2 regions of the Streptomyces sp. 2323.1 genome follow, and region 2 is predicted to be linked to the other one. Evidence: predicted binding sites of a transcription regulator. Region 2 holds the regulator's gene; the other holds the start of a gene.
What was found. The regulator HrcA, encoded in region 2, represses chaperone genes, less so after heat shock. The targets are predictions, from matches to a motif close to TTNGCACTCNGNNNNNCNGAGTGCNAA.
Positions count from the first base shown of each region.

Region 1: a site for HrcA is predicted at 3,149-3,175, ahead of CPH93_RS20240 (FmdB family zinc ribbon protein). Genes of this name have one in related genera too.

Region 1 is NZ_LT907981.1:4,693,544-4,701,423, forward strand. It holds gene CPH93_RS20220 (MepB family protein) at 1-156, shown strand, start outside; gene CPH93_RS20225 (hypothetical protein) at 349-612, shown strand; gene mscL (large conductance mechanosensitive channel protein MscL) at 655-1,152, opposite strand; gene CPH93_RS35845 (hypothetical protein) at 1,435-1,713, opposite strand; gene CPH93_RS20235 (S-methyl-5'-thioadenosine phosphorylase) at 1,853-2,686, opposite strand; gene CPH93_RS20240 (FmdB family zinc ribbon protein) at 2,802-3,137, opposite strand; gene CPH93_RS20245 (MFS transporter) at 3,251-4,552, opposite strand; gene CPH93_RS20250 (potassium/proton antiporter) at 4,860-6,395, opposite strand; gene CPH93_RS20255 (penicillin acylase family protein) at 6,557-7,880, shown strand, end outside.
Region 2 is NZ_LT907981.1:5,470,070-5,477,949, reverse strand. It holds gene dnaJ (molecular chaperone DnaJ) at 1-869, opposite strand, end outside; gene hrcA (heat-inducible transcriptional repressor HrcA) at 870-1,886, opposite strand; gene CPH93_RS23490 (MBL fold metallo-hydrolase) at 2,081-2,818, shown strand; gene CPH93_RS23485 (DUF3097 domain-containing protein) at 2,873-3,706, shown strand; gene CPH93_RS23480 (Uma2 family endonuclease) at 3,684-4,262, opposite strand; gene hemW (radical SAM family heme chaperone HemW) at 4,362-5,594, opposite strand; gene CPH93_RS23470 (SpoIIE family protein phosphatase) at 5,640-7,742, opposite strand.

The sequences.
Region 1 (7,880 bases), 780 kb from region 2:
GGCGGAAAGCGCGCCTTCCGCATCTATCCGCCATGGGTGGAGACCACCAGCCGTCAGGCCCGAAGTACGCAGGCGTGGCAGGTGAAGTTCTTTCTGCCGATCCCCGAGGACGGCTCCGTCGACGCGGCCCGTGCACGGGCGCTCCATCACCCGTGAGCGACGGACCCGTCGGGGAGGCTGCAGGCGGTCCCTGCCGGGCCGCCTTCCCGGATCGCGGCTTCTGCCGGCCCGCCTTCCCGTATCGGGTGCGCTGAGCACGACATCGCCCGCGGTCGCCCGCCGCCAAGGGGGCCGTGGGCAGCCCGCGCCGGTCGGTAGCCGCCTCCGGGCCGGCCGTACCCTGGAGGGGTGAGCACCACCCCCGAACACGAGTCGGCCGCCGAGCCCCAGGACGCCTCCGGCGCCGAACAGGCCGCCGAGCCCGCGGCCGCCGCACGTCCGGCCGGCAAGCCCGCGGCCCGCAAGCCCGCGGCGCGGCTGATCTTCGACGATCCGCTGAACCAGCAGTCCTCGGACGACACCGACCGCGGCTGGGGCGAGCGCCCCAGTGGCGGGGACAGCGCCGCCGACCTCGCCCGCTTCCTCGACGAAAAGCCGCCCCACCACCTCTGAGCGAGGCGACGAGGCGGCTTCGGCCGGGCCGTGCGGCGCCTGCTACTCGCGCGTCTTCTGAATGCCGATGGTGCGCGAGGGCACGGGCATCGCGCCGTTGCGCTGCGCGATCAGCGCATCGCGGATCTCCGTCAGCAGTTCGATCTCGGTCGGGCCCAGCGGGGCCTCGTCCGCAGGCTTCCTGGCCGCCTGGCGCTCCTTCCACTTGTTTATCGGAAGGATCATGAGGAAGTAGACGACCGCGGCGGTGATCAGGAACGTCAGGGCGGCGCTGAGCACGGAGCCCCAGAGGATGTAGATGCCGTCGGTGAAGGCGCCCGTCTTGGGATCCGTGGCGCAGGTCGCGGTCAGGCAGGACTGGTAATGATCGAGGTTCTGTGAGCCGAGCGCACCCACGAGGGGGTTGATGATCCCCTTCACCACCGCGTTGACGATGTTCGTGAATGCCGCACCGACGACGACCGCCACCGCGAGTTCGATGACGTTGCCGCGCATCAGGAATTCCTTGAATCCCTGCAGGACGCCCTTGCTCTCGCTCACCTGACAGCCTCATTCCTTGCTCACTACACACGGTGCACCGACGTTCAGCACCGCAACTTACGTCAGAGCAGGGCGGAGGTGTCCAGTCCTGCCGCGCCGACCGGCGACCGGCGCCAGCGTCGGTGTGGGCCGGGCGGAGGGGGCCGCTCCTGCGGTCCGGGTGGGCAGAGAGCGCGGTACCGGTGCGCCGGGCGGGCCGCCACGGGCGCACGGCAGCCGCTCTGCCACTCGCAGCAGTGTCACGTGGCGCGGCTGCCGAAGCCACTCGATCTTGGAGCATGGTCACCGCCTGCCCACGGCCGCCGGGGAGGGACAGTCGACGGCGGGAGCGCCTCGTACGGCGCCGTACGACGCGCCGCCGGCCAGTACCGCGGTGGCCGTCGCCAGTCCGGCGGCCAGCAGGCGCCGCCGCCCGGTCCGGCCCAGCCGGGGTCTGCCGCCGCCGGCCCGCACCGGTGGGAAGTGCGGCACCTCACACGGCGGGGGAGCGGGAAGCGGAGGGGAGAGGAGGTCGGAGTCGGTCGGAGGAGCGGGAGCGGACGGGGTAGGGGACATCGACATCTGGGCACCGCCTGGGGTGAGGGGTTCGGAGAACCGGCGATCACCACCGTGCCGGAGTCCGCGCCGGCCCGCTCCAGGCTGTGTACGACCCTGCCCTTGTGGACAACTCGGCCACCCCGAAGGGTGAGGCCGCGCCGCGTTACGGCAGTTCGATGCCCAGGTCCCAGCCCGCGTGGGCGTCGGTGCACAGGCAGTTGCGGGCGGCGTTGTCGGGGAGCGCGGCGACCGCGTCGAAGAGGACGTCGCGCAGCCGGTCGACGTTCTGCGCGAAGACCCGGAAGACCTCTTCGTGGGAGACGCCATGGCCGGTCTCGGTGCCCGCGTCCAGGTCGGTGACCAGCGTCAACGACGTGTAGCACAGGCTCAGTTCACGGGCCAGGACGGCCTCGGGGTGCCCGGTCATGCCCACCACCGACCAGCCCTGCGCCGCGTGCCAGAGTGATTCGGCGCGGGTCGAGAAGCGGGGGCCCTCGATGACGACGAGGGTGCCGCCGTCCACCGGCTCCCAGTCCCGGCCGCGGGCCGCCGAGAGGGCGGCCTCCCGCCCGGTGGGGCAGTACGGGTCGGCGAAGGTCAGATGGACGACGTTGGGGGTACTGCCGTCGGGCAGGGTCTCCCCGTCGAAGTAGGTCTGGGTCCGGGCCTTGGTGCGGTCCACGAGCTGGTCGGGGACGAGCAGCGTGCCGGGGCCGTACTCGGGGCGCAGGCCGCCGACCGCGCACGGGCCGAGGACCTGGCGCACGCCGAGCGAGCGCAGCGCCCACATGTTGGCGCGGTAGTTGATGCGGTGCGGCGGGAGATGGTGGCCGCGGCCGTGCCGGGGCAGGAACGCGACCTGGCGGCCGGCGATCTTCCCGAGGAAGAGCGAGTCGCTGGGGCGCCCATAAGGGGTGTCCACCGTGACCTCGGTCACGTCGTCGAGGAAGGAGTAGAACCCCGAGCCGCCGATTACACCAATCTCCGCGTCAGCCATGCCGGTCACACTATCGGGGCGCGGTGTCGTGGGGCATAAGGGTGACGCGGACGAAAGCAACCCGTAAGACAGCGGGCCCCGCCGTCGGTGACGGCGGGGCCCGGAACGCTGTGGGTCAGGCTGCGGAGCTGGTGCCCGAGCTGCTGCCGGAGGACGAGGCGGCGGGAGCTGCGGCCTTGGTCTCGGAGCTGCCGGACGAGGAGCTCGACGAGTCCGAGGAGGACGCGGTGCCGGACGAGGCGGAGGTCTTCGCGGGGCTGCTGCTGGACGACGAGCCGCGGCTGTCGTTGCGGTAGAAGCCGGAGCCCTTGAAGACGATGCCGACCGCGGAGAACACCTTCTTGAGGCGTCCGTTGCAGCTGGGGCACTCCGTGAGCGCGTCGTCGCTGAACTTCTGCACCGCCTCGAGGCCCTCGCCGCACTCGGTGCACTGGTACTGGTAGGTCGGCACTTGTCTTCCTCCTGGCACTCTCACTCGATGAGTGCTAACGACGCTCCATCTTGCAGTATTCCTGGCCATCAGTCCACCGTGACCGGCACAACGGTGACCGACTCCACGTCCGTTCAGGCGCGTGCCAGCTCCCGCTCGCGGTCCTCGGCACCGGCGCCGGCCCGGTCCGGGACGTGCTGAGTGACGGCGTCGGCACCCGCGGCCGAGCCGCGCGGCAGCAGGTGGGCGCGGAGCGCCAGCAGCACGGTGCAGGCCAGCGCCGTACCGGCCAGCGGCACCAGGAATCCGCTGCTCGGCCCGAAGCCGTCCGCGAGCTGACCGGCCGAGGTGGTCGCGGCCGCCTGGCCCAGCGCGACCGCACCGGTCAGCCAGGTGAAGGCCTCGGTCCGGGCGGCGGCCGGCACCAGCGTCTCCACGAGGGTGTAGCCGGTGATCAAGGCCGGGGCGATGCACAGGCCCACGACCAGGCCGACGGCGCCCAGCAGCGGCACCGCGGTCACCGCCCACAACGGGGTGGTGGCCAGCGCCAGCAGCCCGTAGGCGACCAGCAGCCGGCGCCGCGGGCCGACCTTCCAGGTGATCGCGCCGCAGGCGATGCCGGCGAGCATGTTGCCGCCCGCGAAGATCCCGTAGAGCACGCCGTTGATGCCGGGCTGTCCGATGTGCTGGGTGAACGCGGTCAGCGAGACCTGCATCCCGCCGAAGACGGCGCCGATGCCGAGGAACGCCACGATCAGGACGCGTACGCCGGGCACCGACAGCGCCGAGATGCGCGGCCGGTCGCCGGCCCCGGCCCGGTGCACCGCCGGCTGGCTGCGCTTCTGTGCGGCGAACAGCAGCCCGCCCGCCAGCGTCAGCGAGGCCTCGGCGATCAGTCCGGCCGCCGGGTGGATGCCGGTGCACAGCGCGGTGGCCAGCACCGGGCCGACCACGAAGGTGAACTCGTCGGTCACCGACTCGAAGGCGGCGGCCGTCGGCATCAGCGGGCTGCCGCCGAGCCGGGCCGCCCAGCGGGCCCGCACCATCGGGCCGACCTGCGGCGTCGAGGCGCCCGTGGGGACGGCCACCGCGAGCAGCGCCCACAGCGGGGCGTGCGCCAGGGCGAGGGCGATCAGGGCCGCGACGCCGGCGGCGTGCGCCAGTACGCCCGGGAGCAGCACCGCGCGCTGGCCGAAGCGGTCGGCGAGCCGGCCGCTCTGCGGGGCGAACAGCGCCATCGAGACGCCGGTGGTGGCGGAGACCGCGCCCGCGGCGCCGTACGAGCCGGTGGTGGACTGGACGAGCAGCACGATGCCGATCGTCAGCATGGCGAAGGGCTGCCGGGCCAGAAAGCCGGGCAGCAGGAATGTCCATGCACCAGGGGTGCGGAGCAGTGATCCGTAACCGGAACGGGAGTCCTTGACCGCGGATGCCACGGCCGGGCCTTTCTGCCGCCTGGTAGCGCGCCACCCGCGAGGTCGTCACGGATACGCGCCGAGAGCTGTCCTCTCGCGCAGGACCGAGTGATACCGCGTGGTCCGCACCGGAGAGGTGGCTGCGTGTGGCAGAGGACCGCGGCCGCCGAGCGGTCGCGCCAGCTCTGCGTCAGGCAGAGTTGGTTCGTCTATGTGCCTCTTCATACTACAGGCCGCAGCGCGGGAAGCCCTGGGATCAGGCAGGGCTTCCCGGGAATTTCCTTAGGATCCGTGGAGATGTGCAGCACATTTCCGGGTCCGTGGCCGCTCAGCGTGAGCCGTGCCGCCGCCCCGGGGAGCCGTGGATGCCCAGCCAGCCGGCCAGCTTGCCGCCCTGGGAGACCGCCTGCAGCCGCCGCTCGGCCGCGTCGCGCACCGGGTCGGTGGCGACCACCAGCAGCTCGTCGCCGCGGCGCAGCACCGTCGTGGGCGCGGGGACGAAGCTGGTGCCGTCCCGTACGACGAGGGTGACCGCGGCGCCCGCGGGCATCCGCAGCTCGCCGACCTCGACGCCGTGCATACGGGACGTCGGACCGATGGTGGTCGACAGCAGATGGCCGCGCAGCCGCTCCAGCGGCGCCGATTCGATGCCCAGGTCGGCGGCCTCCTCGCCGTCGCCCAGCCGCAGCCGCCGGGCGAGCCAGGGCAGCGTCGGCCCCTGGACGAAGGTGTAGATGACGACCAGCACGAAGACGATGTTGAAGACCCGCTCGCTGCCGGGCACATGGGTCACCATCGGGATGGTCGCCAGCACAATCGGGACCGCACCGCGCAGCCCGGCCCAGGACAGCAGGGTCTTCTCCTGCCACGGCATCCGCCACGGCAGCAGCGAGACAAATACGGACAGCGGCCGGGCCACGATCGTCAGGATCATGCCGATCAGCAGCGCGGGCACGATGTCGTCGAGCAGGTTGTGCGGGGTCACCAGCAGACCCAGCAGGACGAACATGCCGATCTGGCCGATCCAGCCGAGGCCTTCGGCGAAGCCGCGGGTGGCCGGGGCGTGCGGCAGCTTGGCGTTGCCGAGGATCACCGCGGCCAGATAGACGGCGAGGAAACCGGAGCCGTGTGCCAGCGCACCGGCCGCGTAGGCGGAGACCGCGATGGCCATGACGGCGATCGGGTACAGACCGGACGCGGGCAGCGCGACGTGCCGCATGGCGTAGGCGCCGAGCCAGCCTATGGCCAGTCCGATGGCGGCGCCGATCAGCAGCTCCAGGGCGATCGTGCCGAGCAGGACGTACCAGGGGCCGACCCTTCCCACGGCGGAGAAGGCGACGACGAGGATGACGACGGGGGCGTCGTTGAAGCCGGATTCGGCCTCCAGGATGCCGGTCAGCCGGGCCGGCAGCGGCACGTTGCGCAGCACGGAGAAGACGGCCGCGGCGTCGGTGGAGGAGACCACGGCGCCGATCAGCAGCGCCTGGCGCCAGTCGAGTCCGGCCAGGTAGTGCGCGCCGGCCGCGGTGACCCCCACGCTCACCGCGACGCCGACCGTCGACAGCGCCGCCGCCCGTGGCAGGGCCGGTTTGATCTCTTTCCACTTGGTGCCCAGGCCGCCCTCGGCGAGGATCACGACCAGCGCGGCATAGCCGAGGAGTTGGGTCAGTCCGGCGTTGTCGAAGACGACGCCGCCGGGGCCGTCCTGCCCTATGGCGATGCCTATCCCCAGGTAGATGAGCAGGCTGGGGAGCCCGCTGCGCGAGGAGACCCGTACCGCGGCCACCGCGATGAGCAGTACGAGCGAGCAGATCAGCAGGAGTTCGTTGAGGTGGTCGACAGTCAGGAGCTGATCCTTTCGCACAGGTGCCGAAGCGCTTTTCCTTAACGTATCTAGTTACTGAGACTAACAATTTACCATTACTTGAAGGTTGGATGTGCTGGCGGTGACTCCGCGTAGGGGTCGCCCAACCCGTGCGCCTATGGTTGCTCCAGCACTCCCACCCTGCCCCTCGAAGGACAGAGATGCCCGCCAACAAGTCCGGCCCAGTCCCCAGGAAGAAGAAGGGGCGGCGCGGCCGCCTCGTCGCGATCACGGTCGTGCTGCTGCTCGTGGCGGGCATCGGCTTCGGCGCGTTCTGGGGTGTCAGTACCGTCCGGGCCTCGTTCCCGCAGACCACCGGCTCGCTCAAAGTCCCGGGCCTGACCAACCCGGTGGACGTCACCCGTGATGCCAACGGGATCCCGCAGATCTACGCGGACACCGACGAAGACCTCTTCCGCGCCCAGGGATACGTCCAGGCGCAGGACCGCTTCTGGGAGATGGACGTCCGGCGGCACATGACCGCCGGCCGACTCTCGGAGATGTTCGGCAAGAGTCAGGTCAAGACCGACTCCTTCCTGCGCACCATGGGCTGGCACCGGGTGGCGCAGAAGGAGTACGACACCAAGCTGTCGCCCGCCACCAAGAAGTACCTCCAGTCCTACTCCGCGGGCGTCAACGCCTACCTCAAGGACCACGAGGGCTCCGCGCTGTCCCTGGAGTACGCGGCGCTGGACTTCCAGAACGACTACAAGCCCGAGAAGTGGACGCCGGTCGACTCGGTGGCCTGGCTCAAGGCGATGGCCTGGGACCTGCGCGGCAACATGCAGGAAGAGATCGACCGGTCCCTGATGACCAGCCGCTTCACCCCGGCGCAGATCAACCAGCTGTACCCGGCGTACCCGTACAAGCGGAACAAGCCGATCGTCGAGGGCGGTTCGGTCGACTCCGCCACCAAGCAGTTCAAGCCCGGCGCCGCGGCCAACGCGGCTCCCGCGGGCGCCGCAGGGGCCGCGGCCGGCTACCAGTCGCAGCTGTCCTCGCTGTCCAAGACGCTCGACAAGGTGCCCGCGCTGCTCGGCCCCAACGGCAACGGCATCGGCTCCAACTCCTGGGTCGTCTCCGGCGCCCACACCACCACCGGCAAGCCGCTGCTCGCCAACGACCCGCACCTGGCACCGCAGATGCCCTCGCTCTGGTACCAGATGGGCCTGCACTGCCGCACCACGAGTCCCAAGTGCAACTACGACGTCTCCGGCTTCACCTTCTCCGGTATGCCGGGCGTCGTCATCGGCCACAACCAGGACGTCTCCTGGGGCATGACCAACCTCGGCGCGGACGTCACCGATCTGTACCTGGAGAAGGTCGACGCCAACGGCTACCTCTACGACAACCGGCAGCGGCCCTTCGCGACCCGCAAGGAGACCATCAAGGTCGCCGGCGGTGAGAGCCGCGAGATCACCGTGCGTTCCACACGCAACGGGCCGATCGTCTCCGACCGCGACAGCGAACTTGCCGGTGTCGGCA
Region 2 (7,880 bases):
CCGTCCAGCGTCTCCAGCGGGCACTTGGTGCCCAGCGCCGCCGCCGTCATCGGGATGGTGACCGTGCAGTGCAGATCGTCGCCGCGCCGCTGGAAGACCGCGTGCGGCAGCTCGTGGATCTCCACATAGAGGTCGCCGGCGGGGCCGCCGCCGGGGCCGACCTCGCCCTCGCCCGCGAGCTGGATGCGGGTGCCGTTGTCGACACCGGCCGGGATCTTGACGGTCAGGGTGCGGCGCGAGCGGATCCGGCCGTCGCCGGCGCACTCCGGGCACGGCGTCGGTACGACCGTGCCGAAGCCCTGGCACTGCGGGCACGGCCGGGAGGTCATGACCTGGCCGAGGAAGGACCGGGTGACCTGCGAGACCTCACCGCGGCCGCGGCACATGTCACAGGTCTGCGCCGAGGTGCCGGGCGCCGCCCCCTCGCCGGTGCACGTCGTGCAGACGATGGCGGTGTCGACCTGGATGTCCTTGGTCGTGCCGAAGGCCGCTTCGTTCAGCTCGACATCGAGGCGGATCATGGCGTCCTGGCCCCGGCGGGTGCGCGAGCGCGGGCCGCGCTGCGACGCGGTGCCGAAGAAGGCGTCCATGATGTCGGAGAAGTTGCCGAAGCCCGCGCCGAATCCGCCCGCGCCCTGGCCGCCGCCGGCCTGCGAGAGCGGGTCGCCGCCGAGGTCGTAGACCTGCTTCTTCTGCGGATCCGACAGGACCTCGTAAGCGGCGTTGATCTCCTTGAACCGCTCTTGGGTCTTGGGGTCCGGATTCACGTCCGGGTGCAGCTCGCGCGCCAGCCGACGGAAGGCCTTCTTGATCTGGTCCTGCGAGGCGTCGCGGCCGACGCCGAGGACCGAGTAGTAATCCGTGGCCACTTACGACTCCGCGAGGATTTGTCCGACGTAACGTGCCACTGCGCGTACCGCTCCCATCGTTCCGGGGTAGTCCATGCGGGTCGGTCCGACCACGCCGAGTTTGGCGACTGCCTCGTCGCCCGAACCGTAGCCGACCGCGACGACCGATGTGGACGTCAGGCCTTCATGGGCATTCTCATGCCCGATACGTACGGTCATGCCCGAGTCCTTGGCCTCCCCGAGCAGCTTGAGCAGCACCACGTGCTCCTCAAGAGCCTCCAGCACCGGCCGGATGGTCAGTGGAAAGTCGTGCCCGAAGCGCGTGAGATTGGCGGTACCGCCGATCACCAGTCGCTCTTCGGTCTCCTCCACCAAAGTCTCCAGCAACACCGACAGCACTGTCGAGACCGTGCCGCGGTCGTCCTGCTCGAAGGACTCCGGGAGATCCTGCACCAACTGCGGCACATCCGCGAACCTGCGGCCCACGACCCGGCTGTTGAGCCGTGCCCGCAGATCCGCCAGGGACGTTTCACCGAACGGCGCCTGGCAGTCGATCAGTCGCTGCTCGACCCGCCCGGTGTCCGTGATCAGTACGAGCATCAGGCGGGCCGGGGCCAGCGCCAGCAGCTCGACGTGCCGGACCGTGGAGCGGGTCAGGGAGGGGTATTGGACGACCGCGACCTGCCGGGTCAGCTGCGCCAGCAGCCGGACCGTGCGGCCGACCACGTCATCGAGGTCGACGGCGCCGTCCAGGAAATTCTGGATCGCCCGCCGCTCCGGGCTGGACAGCGGCTTGACGCCGGCCAGCTTGTCGACGAACAGCCGGTAGCCCTTGTCGGTCGGGATCCGCCCGGCACTGGTGTGCGGCTGGGCGATGAATCCCTCGTCCTCCAGGGCTGCCATGTCGTTGCGGATCGTCGCCGGGGAGACCCCGAGCTGGTGGCGCTCGGTGAGTGCCTTGGAGCCGACCGGCTCCTCCGTCCCGACATAGTCCTGGACGATGGCGCGCAGCACTTCGAGCCTGCGTTCACTGAGCATTCCGCGCACCTCCAGTCCGGCCGTCCCGGCGTCTCGTTCTCCTGGCACTCACACGGGCAGAGTGCCAGGCCCTGAGCCAGTGTACGGCCGGGTAGCACGGCCACGGCAAGGGCGGCCATGCGGAGCACCCGCCCGATGACCGTGTTCGGGCGATCTGCCGGGCAACGCTATCGCGAGGGCGCTAGCGTCTCGGTATGCACACTGCTTGGGAAGAGGCCGGCTGGGAACGGCTTGGTGACGGTGTCGCCAGGCGCCGGATGCCGGGGTGGGACGAGACGATCGGGGTGATCGCGGGGACCACCGGCGTCATGATCGTCGACACCGGTGCGACCCTTCGCGACGGCGCGGAGCTGCGCCGGACGATCCGCGGCGTGCTGGGCCGGGACGTGACGCATGTCGCGCTGACCCACCCCCATTTCGATCATGTGCTGGGCACCGCCGCCTTCGCGGGCGTCGAGGTGTTCGGCGCGGCCGGCCTCGGCGACCTCCTGCGGCGCGGCAAGGACGAGCTGCGGCACAGCGCGGTGCGGCACGGCGTCGACCGGAACGCCGCCGCGGAGGCCGCCGATCTGGTGGTCGCCCCGCACCACCACGTCCACGGCCAGCTGACCGTCGAACTGGGCGAGCGTCAGGTGCTGCTCGCCAACGTCGGCCCCGGGCACACCGCCCACGATCTCGCGGTCCTGGTCCCGGGCCGGCAGGGCGCCCCCGAGATCGTCTTCTGCGGCGATCTGGTCGAGGAGTCCGGTGAGCCCCAGGCGGGCCCGGACGCGCTGCCGCAGCAGTGGCCCGGCGCGCTGGACCGGCTGCTGGCCCTCGGCGGCGAGGACGCGGTCTACGTCCCCGGCCACGGCGCCGTGGTGGACGCCGCCTTCGTCCACGCCCAACGGGACGCGCTGGCGGCCCGCTTCGGCGTCGCCCCCGCTCCCTGACCACTGCCCTTCTGCCCTTCTGCCCGACCCTCTCCTGCGAACAGAACAGGCCCCATGCAGAGCAAGCGCTACAGCCCCGACCTGACCCCGTCCTGGAAGAAGCAGCGGCCGGCCCCCGAGGTACCGGCCGACCCCGATCTGGTCGTCGAGGAGGTGGCCACGGGCTTCTGCGGCGCGGTGATCCGCTGCGAGAGGACGGCCGAGGGCCCGACGGTCACCCTGGAGGACCGCTTCGGCAAGCACCGCGTCTTTCCGATGACCCCGCGCGGCTTCCTCCTGGAGGGCAAGGTCGTCACCCTCGTACGCCCCCAGGGCCGCCCGGCGCCGAGCGCTCCGGTGCGCACGGCATCCGGTTCACTCGCCGTCCCCGGCGCACGGGCCCGGGTCGCGCGCGCCGGGCGCATTTATGTGGAGGGCCGGCACGACGCCGAACTGGTCGAGCGGGTGTGGGGCGACGATCTGCGCATCGAGGGCGTCGTCGTGGAGTACCTGGAGGGCATCGACGACCTCCCGGCGATCGTCCGTGGCTTCTCCCCCGGCCCCGATGCGCGGCTGGGTGTGCTCGTGGACCACCTCGTTCCCGGCTCCAAGGAGTCGCGGATCGCGGCCGAGGTGACCGGTGATCATGCGCTGGTCGTCGGCCACCCGTACATCGACGTGTGGGAGGCGGTGAAGCCGTCGTCCGTCGGGATCCCGGCCTGGCCGTCCGTCCCGCGCGGGCAGGACTGGAAGACGGGGGTGTGCCGGGCGCTGGGCTGGCCGGAAAACACCGGTGCCGCCTGGCAGCGGATCCTGTCGTGCGTGCGCTCCTACAAGGACCTGGAGCCGGCGCTGCTGGGGAGGGTGGAGGAGCTGATCGACTTCGTTACGGCCGGCGGTGGGGCTTGACGCCCTTGAGAGTGCCGAATTCGCTGGTGTCCAGCTCAAGACCGAGCAATTCCAGGGGCACGGGGTCGCCGAACTTGGTGATGCGCTGCACGCTGTAATCGGCTTCTTCGCCCTTTCCGACAGGCTCGGTGAGCAGGACGCACTGGGCCATGATGGGATCGATGATCAGGTAGGCGGGAGCCTTGCCCGCGGCGTAAATCGCGCGCTTGATGCCGTAGTCCCGGTCGACGCTGGTCTTGGAGACGACCTCGATGAGCATCGTGACCACTCCGGTCGGCATGAGCCGCCCGGACTCCGGTACGACACCGCGTTCCAGGACCACAAGATCGGGCTGCGGCTCGCTGTTCTCGCTCAGCATGTCGATGTCCTGCGTCTGAAGCCGGTGCCACTTCTGACGCGGAATCTGGTCGAAGACCGCCTCGACGATCAGGTTGTGGACCAGATCCGGCCCCGCCATCATCACAATTTCCCCCCGGAGGAGCTCCATCTTGATGCCCTCGGGAACCTCAAGGTTCTCGAAGAGCTCCGTCATCCGGCGTTCATCCACAGCGGTCATCTCCATGGCCTCCGTTTCCTGTCGCCGTGTCTACGGCACAGGCTAGGAACAGCCTAGGCGGGGCCGCAGGCCCCTCATATCGGTTCACTCGTTCGAGTCTCAGTCCACCAGATCCCGCACCACCGCGTCAGCCAGCAGCCGCCCCCGGAGTGTCAGCACGGCCCGGCCGGCCTCGTACGGCGCCCGCTCCAGCAGCCCGTCCTCCAGGGCACGGGCCGCTGCCCGCGCCCCCGCCGGGGCGAGCAGGTCCAGCGGGCAGCCGGCCGCGAGCCGCAGCTCCAGGAGGATGCGTTCGACGCGGCGGTCCTCACTGGCGAGCACCTCACGGCCGGCGCCCGGGGAGCGGCCTTCGGCGAGGGCCTGGGCGTAGGCGCCCGGGTGCTTCACGTTCCACCAGCGGACGCCGCCGACGTGGCTGTGGGCGCCCGGGCCGGCGCCCCACCAGTCGGCGCCGGTCCAGTACAGCTCGTTGTGGCGGCAGCGGGCGGCGTCGGTGGTGGCCCAGTTGGAGACCTCGTACCAGCGGAAGCCGGCGGCGGTCAGGGCCTCTTCCGCGAGGAGATAGCGGTCGGCGTGGACGTCGTCGTCGGTCATCGGGACCTCGCCGCGGCGGATCCGGCGGGCCAGCTGGGTGCCCTCCTCGACGATCAGGGCGTAGGCGGAGATGTGGTCGGGGCCGGCGCCGAGGGCGGCGTCGAGGGACGCGCGCCAGTCGTCGTCGGTCTCGCCCGGGGTGCCGTAGATCAGGTCGAGGTTGACGTGCTCGAACCCGGCGGCGCGGGCCTCGGCGACGCAGGCTTCGGGACGCCCCGGGGTGTGCGTACGGTCGAGGATCTTCAGGACGTGCTGCCGGGCGCTCTGCATGCCGAAGGAGACGCGGTTGAAGCCGCCCGCACGCAGTTCGGCGAGGTAGCGGGGGTCGACGGACTCCGGGTTGGCCTCGGTGGTGATCTCGGCGCCGGGCGCCAGGCCGAATTCCTCGCGGATCGCGGCCAGCATCCGGGCGAGGTCGGCGGCGGGCAGCAGGGTCGGGGTGCCGCCGCCGACGAAGACCGTCTCGACCGGGCGCGGGTCGTCGCCCAGCACCTTGCGGGCCAGCCGGATCTCGTCCACGACGGTGTCGGCGTAGTTGTCCCGGGAGGCCAGGGCCCCGCCGGAGCCGCGCAGCTCGCTCGCGGTGTAGGTGTTGAAGTCGCAGTAGCCGCAGCGGGTCGCGCAGTACGGCACATGCAGGTAGAAGCCGAGGGGCCGCCCGGCCGCCCCCGCCCGCGCATGACCGGGCAGCGCCCCGTCCTCGGGCATGGGCTCACCATCAGGCAGTGCGGAAGGCATGACATCCATTGTCCGTCATGCCGCGGCCGGCCTCGTTCCCCCCGGTTACGGGGCCCCGCTCCCCGCCGCCTGGAGCACCAGCAGGGCCAGGTCGTCGTCGGGCGGGGTCGGGCCGAAGGCGTGGACGGTGGTGCGGAGGTGCTCAGCGAGGGCGGTGGCGTCCAGGCCCACGCCGGCCGCGAGGGCGGTGGCCAGGCCGTCCTCGTCGTCGAAGAGCCGCCGGCCGGAGCGCCGCTCGGTCACCCCGTCGGTGACGCACAGCAGGGTCTCGCCGGGGCGGAGGTCGAACGATTCGCTGACGTACGACGCGTCCTCGACCACGCCCAGCAGCATCTGCGGCGCCGCGACACAGCGGACCACGCCGTCCGTGCCCAGCACCAGCGGCAGCGGATGGCCGGCGCTGGCGAGGGTGCAGCGGGCGCCGCGGGAGCCGCGGGAGTCGCCGGGGTAGGGGACGATCTCGCCGTAGAGCAGGGACAGGAAGCGGGCCTGTTCGCCCTCCACGCGGATCTCGACGGGCGCCTCGGCCCCGGCCCCGGCCGCCGCCACCGCGGCCGCGACCGCCGCGACCGAGTCCGCGGCCTCCCGCGCCATGGTCTTGTTGAGCCGGTCGAGCACCGCCGCGACGCCGAAGCCGTCGCGGGCCAGCAGCCGCAGCACCGGCCGGGCCAGCCCGGTCACCGCGGCCGCCTCGGGCCCGCTGCCGCAGACATCGCCGAGGGCGAAGCACCAACGGCCGTCCCCGGCGTCGAAGAGGTCCCAGAAGTCGCCGCCCGCCCAGGCGCCCTCCCGCGGCTCGTAGACCACCGCCGACTCCACACCGGGCACCTGCGCCCGCCCGCAGGGCAGCAGCCGGCGCTGCAGGACCTGGCTGATGCGCTCCTGCCGGCTGTAGGCGCGGGCGGTGGCGACGGCGCGGGCGACCCGGCGGCCCAGGTCCTCGATCAGCGCGACCACCGCGTCGGGGAAGGCGGGCAGTCCGCCCCGGCCGAGCAGCAGGGTGCCCAGCCGTCGGCCGCCGGCGACCAGGGGGCAGGCCAGCACGGCGCCGGGTCCGTCGTCCTCCCCCGCTCCGTGCGCCCAGGGCCAGCGGACCGGGACGGGTGCGCTGCCGGACAGGCCACTGCCCGCAAGATCCGGCGGCTGCTTCTCCAGCGCCGCACGCAGCGGGTCGATACTGCCCTCGGAGGTGTGCCAGACACCGGCGAGCCGCTGCTCCTCGCCGGCCGGTGCGAGGCCCCGGCCGGGCGCCCCGCCGTCGCCGTCGCAGAGCCACACGGCACACCATTCGGCGAGCCGCGGCACGATCAACTGGGCCGCGAGGGCGGCGACCTGGTCCGCGTCGAGCTGGCCGGAGAGCAGGTCGGAGGCCTCGGCGAGGAAGGAGAGGGCGCCGTTGTCGACCCGGCCGGAATCGTGATCCGGCCGGACGGCCCGGCGCGGCGCGGGGGCGAGGAGCTCCGCCGCCCGCAGCTCGCGCTGCAACAGCCGGTCGTCGAAGGCGAGCTCCGGCTCCAGCCGCCCGGCGTCGTCCGCGGCCCCCAGGGGCAGCCGGAACCAGACGGTCTTCATGGCCCGGCGGTAGGTGATGCCCCAGGATTCGGCGACCGCGCTGATCAACTGGAGGCCGTGGCCGCCGGTTTCGGAGGCGGCGCTGTCGTGGCGGGCGCGGATCGGCTGGGTGGGGTGGTGGTCGGAGACCTCGATGAGGATGCCGGGGCCGGGAGCGCCGTCGAGGCCCGCTCCGGCGGCGGCTTCCGTGTACGGCACCCCCGGAGCGGACCGCTCGCCGTTGCGGCCCCCGTACGGCTCCGGGCCCGGCCACTGCGCGCCCTGCGGGTCCAGCCGGCAGCGCAGCTCGACGGTGGTGCCCGCGTGCACCACCGCGTTGGTCACGAGTTCGCTGACCAGCAGCTCCGCCTCGTCCGCGAGCCGGCTGGTCAGCCACTGGGCACCGGGAAGTTCCTGAGCGGCCCAGTCGGCGAAGGCGGACCGGACCAGCCGCCGGGCGGCGGCAGCGGCCCGCGGATCACCGGGCAGGCTGGCCCGCAGGAAACGGGGTGCCGGACCGCCGCCGGGCTGGCCGGTCATCGTCGTGCGCGCCGCTGTGACGTCGTCGTCCCGTGGAGACGAAGTTGTCGTCCTCATTGAGCAACTCCCGAGCAGCTCCGCTACAGCGCCGGATGCGCCAACAACAGAGTGACAGAACGAGCGCAGTCATAAGCACTGAGTCACACAAGTGGGTGGTCATGCCGTCCAATTCGGCTGACGCACCGAGGGAGTTGG